Linked DNA regions of Alkalihalobacterium alkalinitrilicum. The protein of the gene in region 2 interacts with the protein of the main gene of each other region in a pairwise test. Links are inferred from orthologs where the notes say so. Each region holds a gene or a part of one and is shown on either strand. Other genes may lie near its edges. The genes, in order: BK574_RS11395 and tpiA.

What was found.
Region 1: the proteins of tpiA (region 2) and BK574_RS11395 interact in binary tests that used the Escherichia coli proteins (3 or more experiments, as listed by UniProt). The link is inferred for Alkalihalobacterium alkalinitrilicum from one-to-one orthologs.

What each region holds. Positions count from the first base shown.
Region 1 is NZ_KV917368.1:2,427,302-2,430,581, forward strand. The notes cover bases 276-3,221. They hold BK574_RS11395 (M20/M25/M40 family metallo-hydrolase), read right to left. Parts: upstream 2,337-3,221; coding sequence 1,215-2,336; downstream 276-1,214. Other genes in these bases: BK574_RS11390 (MarR family transcriptional regulator), read right to left, coding at 570-1,076; mce (methylmalonyl-CoA epimerase), read right to left, coding at 2,432-2,857; prli42 (stressosome-associated protein Prli42), read left to right, coding at 3,073-3,165; BK574_RS11405 (L,D-transpeptidase), read right to left, coding at 3,220-3,221. Outside these bases: more of BK574_RS11405, read right to left, coding at 3,222-3,280. UniProt on the Escherichia coli protein: Cleaves the N-terminal amino acid of tripeptides.
Region 2 is NZ_KV917368.1:4,293,539-4,296,638, reverse strand. Bases 16-2,781 are described here. They hold tpiA (triose-phosphate isomerase), read right to left. Parts: upstream 1,894-2,781; coding sequence 1,138-1,893; downstream 16-1,137. Other genes in these bases: BK574_RS20790 (phosphoglycerate kinase), read right to left, coding at 1,913-2,781; gpmI (2,3-bisphosphoglycerate-independent phosphoglycerate mutase), read right to left, coding at 16-1,141. In the rest of the region: more of gpmI, read right to left, coding at 1-15; more of BK574_RS20790, read right to left, coding at 2,782-3,097. UniProt on the Escherichia coli protein: Involved in the gluconeogenesis. Catalyzes stereospecifically the conversion of dihydroxyacetone phosphate (DHAP) to D-glyceraldehyde-3-phosphate (G3P).

The DNA.
Region 1 (3,280 bases), 1.9 Mb from region 2 along the record:
CATGCCTTACTTTAATTTCTAAAAAAACAATAAAGATTAACAACTCAAAAAGGATGCGAGTTATACAATTTAACTCACACCCTTTTGTTCAACACCCACTTATACAGTTAGAAATTGTTTCGATTCTTTCTATACAACTGCTCGTGCAACGTGTACTCCATTTGCCAACTTGTCCTAATCCACGTGTAATACCTGCCCCATCTCCTCCAGCTACATACAAGTGTTTATTAAATCTTGCATAATTACATTTGACGTTTCAACTCGAACACCTTTAACTTTCAAACCCTGCTGGTGGTGGGTACTTTTCTATTTTCTTTTCATTAATTAAGCATCTTCTACTATAAATGAAATGACCTTTGTCTATTAAATAAAACTCCTAAGTTAGGATTTGAGTTTAATAGTTCGTAAGCAGTAAAAATACCAGCTGGCCCTGCGCCAACGATAATTACATCGTAGTTATTCATCATCCAGTCACCCTCTTCTCTCATATTCATAACCCTTAATTATACTATTAAATGAGGAGCTGGATTTTAATCTTTATCCGAACGTTTTTTTATATCAATATAAAATCATTCGTTTTTCTCACTTGTAATGCTTGAGTTACTCGTTCTTTCCACCCATTGTACAAATTCTTGACCATAATAATGTTTACAAAAATCCTTCACAAACTCGAATATAGCTTCTAGTCTTTGTTTTTTTTCATCATCTTCGTTCATATAGTCTTCAATAAATTTTGAAAAATGATATGTAAATTGCGATGTTTCCTGGCGTTTCTCTTCCCCTTCTGGTGTTAACATCACGTATGAGACACGTAGATCATTTTCGTCTTTTATCGTTTGAACGAGTCCTTTTGTTTTTAAACGTTTAATCACTTGCATTACTGTTGATAGATCCCACAACCCAACCTTAGCAATTTGTGACATCGAAACTTTTTTTTCAAAATAGATGATCCAGATCATATGCTGTTCTGATTGTGTAATTCCAACTTCTTGAGCAGATTTTTGCCAATCCTCATCTACTACTTTGTAAGTCGCTCGAAAATAATTTAACATTTGATGTATAGTGTTATAATCCAAATTTCCTAACCCCTTTCTCCTATCACTTATATTAAGTATTTATCTATATTTTACTTTTATTCACTTACTTTTCCAGTATAGTGTACCGGAAAAACGCAAAAGAGCCCAAAATATTTGGACTCTTCTGCAAATTTATTTCTATTTCGTTGTTATCGTTTTAACAATTGAAACAACTGCTTCTGCTAACTTAACTAATTCTGAAATTGGCATACGTTCATTTTTCGTATGTATTTCTTCGTAGCCAACTGCAAGGTTGACAGTCGGAATGCCAAAGCCAGCAATGATGTTTGCATCACTTCCACCACCACTTTGTAATAAACGTGGTGTCCTGCCTATAGAAGACATTGCTTGTTTTGCAACTTCTACAACTTCATCACCGTCTCCTAACTTAAAGCCTGGATACATAATATCAATATCAACATCAGCCGTTGTGCCAAAATCTTTTGCCGTATCTTCAAATGCTGCTTTCATCGTTTCCACTTGTTTTTCCATTTTCTCAGGTAGAAGTGAACGGGCCTCAGCTAAGATCTTTACATAATCACAAACAATATTCGTTTGTGTACCACCTTCAAATCTTCCAATGTTAGCAGTTGTGTCTTCATCAATACGACCAAGCGGCATTTTAGAAATGGCTTTAGCAGCAACAGTAATTGCTGATATTCCTTTTTCAGGGGCCACCCCTGCATGAGCTGTTTTTCCATTAACGACAACATTTACTTTTGCTTGAGTAGGTGCTGCTACAATGATATCACCGACAGGTCCATCACTATCTAAAGCAAAACCAAACTTAGCTTTTAGCAAAGATGGATCAAGTTCTTTTGCCCCAACTAATCCTGATTCTTCACCTACTGTAATAATAAATTGTATCGTACCATACTCTATACTTTGTTCCTTTAGAACTTTAATTGCTTCAAGCATAACCGCAATCCCAGCTTTATCATCAGCACCTAAAATCGTTGTCCCATCTGTTACTACATACCCTTCTTTAATCGAAGGTTTTATTCCTTTACCTGGGACTACAGTGTCCATGTGAGATGTAAAGTAAATCGTATCAACACCTTCTTTTGTACCATGTAATGTACAAATGAGGTTACCAGCACCGTGACCTGTTTTACCAGTCGTATCATCTTCATACACTTCAACACCAAGATCTTCGAATTTCTTCTTCAATACTGGCGCAATCAATTGCTCATGTTTGGTTTCGGAGTCAATTTGAACGAGCTCTAAAAACTCATCCACGAGACGTTGTTCATTAATCATTTATCTGCCTCCATCTATCAAGTATCATTCACATTAAATGGTACATGATTTTTTCTTCCATTTCACCTTTTGACGAGCACAATGAAAGAAAAAAATTATTCAGACTTATTCTTTTCACAAAACTCAAACAGAATACCACCTGCAGATTTCGGGTGAATAAAGGCCACTTGGGCACCACCTGCGCCTTTTACGGGTTCATTATTAATCATCTGAATACCCTTTTCTCTAATTTCGTTTATACGTTCTTGAATTCCTGCTACCCCTAACGCAATATGATGAATTCCTTCTCCTTTTTTAGCGATAAACTTGGCAATCGGACTTTCATCATGTAATGGTTCTAATAATTCAATTTTAGACTCACCAATTTTAATAAAAGCTACTTTTACACCTTGTGATGAAACTTCTTCTATCGCTAATAACTCAAGGTTTAATTGCTCCGTATAAAACGGCAATGTTTTTTCGATTGATTGAACTGCAATTCCAATATGATCAATTTTTTTAGGTGCATTTTGTTTTTGCATTTTCTTCGACTCCTATCAAATGATTAATAATAGATTACTACACTATGAATAAATCTAACATGTAGAATATTCTCTAACTTTTGAAGTTTTCCTGCTTTTTTGTCAAACTGAAAGAATAGATGGAATTCTTTTCTTTTCTGTACAAAAAAAGCATCTTGTTCATTAATCTATAAAAAGGTACAATATAAGTAGCATGTCTTTAGGAGGTTACTCATATGTCACGCAAATTTCAAAAAATGATTATTTACGTAATGATCGCAACATTAGTATTAGGGAGTTTACTTACAGGAGCTGCTTTTTGGCTTTAATACAATACGCAGAGGTTAACTCAATACTTACTTGAGTTAACCTCTTCTTCTTGGTTATGGAAGTGCCCCTGCCTCTCTTGCCAGATATTCAAAGCTCTCATTCGTATTGACAATT
Region 2 (3,100 bases):
CTGTTACTTCGTACGCACTCATTTCTGGTTGTAAATCGTATGTAGCTACTTTCGGTGAGTCAATTAGAATTCGTTCCTCACCAGTGAATGGTTCTTCTCTGCCACCACTAAAAAAGAACGTTACATGCGGATATTTCTCCGTTTCTGCAATTCGAAGTTGCTTATATCCTTGTTGTGAAAGCACTTCACCTAAAGTATTATCTAGGTTCGTCGGTTGGAACGCGACGAAACCTTGTACCGTTTCACTAAAATGCGTTAAACATACGTAATGAAGGTTTTTCGGGAATGCATTTCCACGATCAAACCCTCTGAAATCTTCATTTGTAAAAACTTGAGACATTTGAATTGCACGATCTGGTCGAAAGTTAAAGAAAATAATCGCATCATTATCTTCAATCGTTCCAGTCGGTTGATTATTTTCATCCATAATGACAGATGGCAAGACAAATTCATCGTGAATTTTATTGTTGTACGAGTCTTCTAATACTTCGAGTGCACTTTGGTAAGAAGGACCTTGACCATATACCATCGCTCGATATGACTTTTCCACTCGTTCCCAACGCTGATCACGATCCATCGCATAATATCTTCCATGAATCGTTGCTATTTTTCCGATACCAAGCTCGTCTATTTTTTCACTAAGCGCACGAACATACACTTCTGCGGTAGTCGGTCCAACATCACGGCCATCTAAAAAACCATGAATGTAAACTCGTTCTAATCCTTTTGTTTTGGCCATCTCAAGTAAGGCAAACAAATGATCAATATGACTATGAACGCCGCCATCGGAAAGAAGTCCGTAAATATGTAAGCTGCTATTTTTTTCTTTCACATGATCCATTGCCTGATTGAATGTTTGATTCTCAAAAAATTCACCTTCACGGATAGACAAATTCACTCTCGTTAAACTTTGATATACAATCCGTCCTGCTCCAATGTTCAAATGGCCAACTTCGGAATTGCCCATTTGCCCTTTAGGCAAACCTACCGCTTCGCCCGATGCTTTTAACGTCGAATGAGGATATGAATCCCAATAGCGATCAAAGTTCGGCTTTTTGGCTTGCGTTACCGCGTTCCCCTTTGTTTCTTCTCTTAAGGCAAACCCATCTAGGATTATCAGTGCCACCGGTTTCTTACTCATTTCCCTGCCTCCAAAAGCTGTAAGAATGAGTCTGCTTCTAAGCTTGCTCCTCCTACTAGTGCGCCGTCAATATCGCTTTGGCCAAGGTATTCTGCAATGTTCGCTGGTTTCACACTACCACCATATTGAATGCGAACAGCATCTGCTATTTCTTGTGAATACATTTCGGCAACTACTTTACGTACATGGGCGCATGTCTCATTTGCTTCTTCTGCTGAAGATGATTTACCTGTTCCAATTGCCCAAATTGGCTCATAGGCGATAACAACTTGATTCACTTGATCTTCTGTAAGGCTAGCAAGCCCTTTTTGTACTTGTTCACCAACGAGTGAATTCGTTTGCCCTGCTTCACGCTGCTCAAGCGTTTCCCCGCAACACATAATTGGTACAAGATTATGGGAGAATGCTGCTTTTACTTTTTGATTGACCGTTTCATCCGTTTCATTAAACATTTCACGGCGCTCGGAGTGACCAATAATCACATAATTTACGCCAACATCAGCCAACGCTACTGGACTAATTTCTCCAGTAAACGCACCACTTTCTTCAAAGTGCATATTTTGTGCTCCAACTTTCAGCTCAGTTCCTTCAACGCTTTTCACAAGAGCATCAAGAAATAGTGCTGGTGCACAAACGACGGAGTCGACTTGTTCACTTGACGGAACGTTTCCTTTCACTTGATCTACAAATTGAAGAGCTCCCCCCATCGTTTTGTTCATTTTCCAGTTTCCTGCAATGATTGGTTTACGCAATATGAACATCCTTTCTTGATTACTTATCGTTTAAAGCGACAACTCCCAGAAGGTCTTTTCCTTCCATAAACTCTAATGATGCGCCACCGCCCGTTGAAATGTGACTCATGCTTTCAGCTAAATCAAATTTTTCAACAGCTGCCGCAGAATCTCCACCACCGATAACCGTGAACGTATCACTCGCATCTGAAAGTGCTACCGCTACAGATTTCGTACCGTTCGCAAATGCATCCCATTCAAATACACCCATTGGGCCATTCCAAATGACTAGTTTTGAATCTAAAATGACTTTGCGATACGTATCGACTGTATTTGGACCGATATCTAGACCTTGCCAATCGGCTGGAATTTCATCGATCGCTACAACTTGTGTTGTTGCATCTTTTGAAAACTCATTCGCTACAACAACATCTTCTGGCATATATAATTTCACGCCTTTTTGTTCAGCTTTTTCGATAAATTGTTTTGCTAAATCGATTTTGTCAGCTTCGAGTAATGATTGGCCAATTTCATAGCCTTTCGCTTTCACGAACGTATACGCTAAGCCACCACCGATAATTAAATTATCGACTTTATCAAGTAAATTATCGATAACTCCAATTTTATCTTTTACTTTTGCTCCACCAATAATGGCCGTAAACGGACGATCAGGATTCGATAGAGCTTTCCCTAACACTTCTAATTCTTTTTCCATTAAAAGCCCTGCAACGGCTGGGATATGATGGGCAATTCCTTCTGTTGAAGCATGAGCACGGTGAGCCGCTCCGAACGCATCGTTTACATAAAGGTCAGCAAGTGCAGCAAATTGCTGAGCTAACTCTGTTGCATTTTTTTCTTCTCCTGCATAAAAGCGAACGTTTTCTAAAAGAAGGACGTCTCCATTTTGCATCGATGAAATAGCTTGTTCCACTTCAGCACCAAATGCCTCATCAGTTTTATTTACTTCCTTTTGCAGTAAATCACTTAGGCGCTTAGCAACTGCATCTAGTCGTAACTCTTCTACGACTTGTCCTTTTGGACGACCAAGGTGGCTCGCTAAGATGACTTTTGCTCCTTGTTCAGCTAGATACTCGATCGTTGGTAATGCCGCACGAATTCTTGTATCATCAGAAACTTGTCCGTTACTCATTGGGACATTAAAATCGACACGACAAAATACTTTCTTTCCTGTTAATTCAACATCGCGAATTGACTTTTTATTCACTTC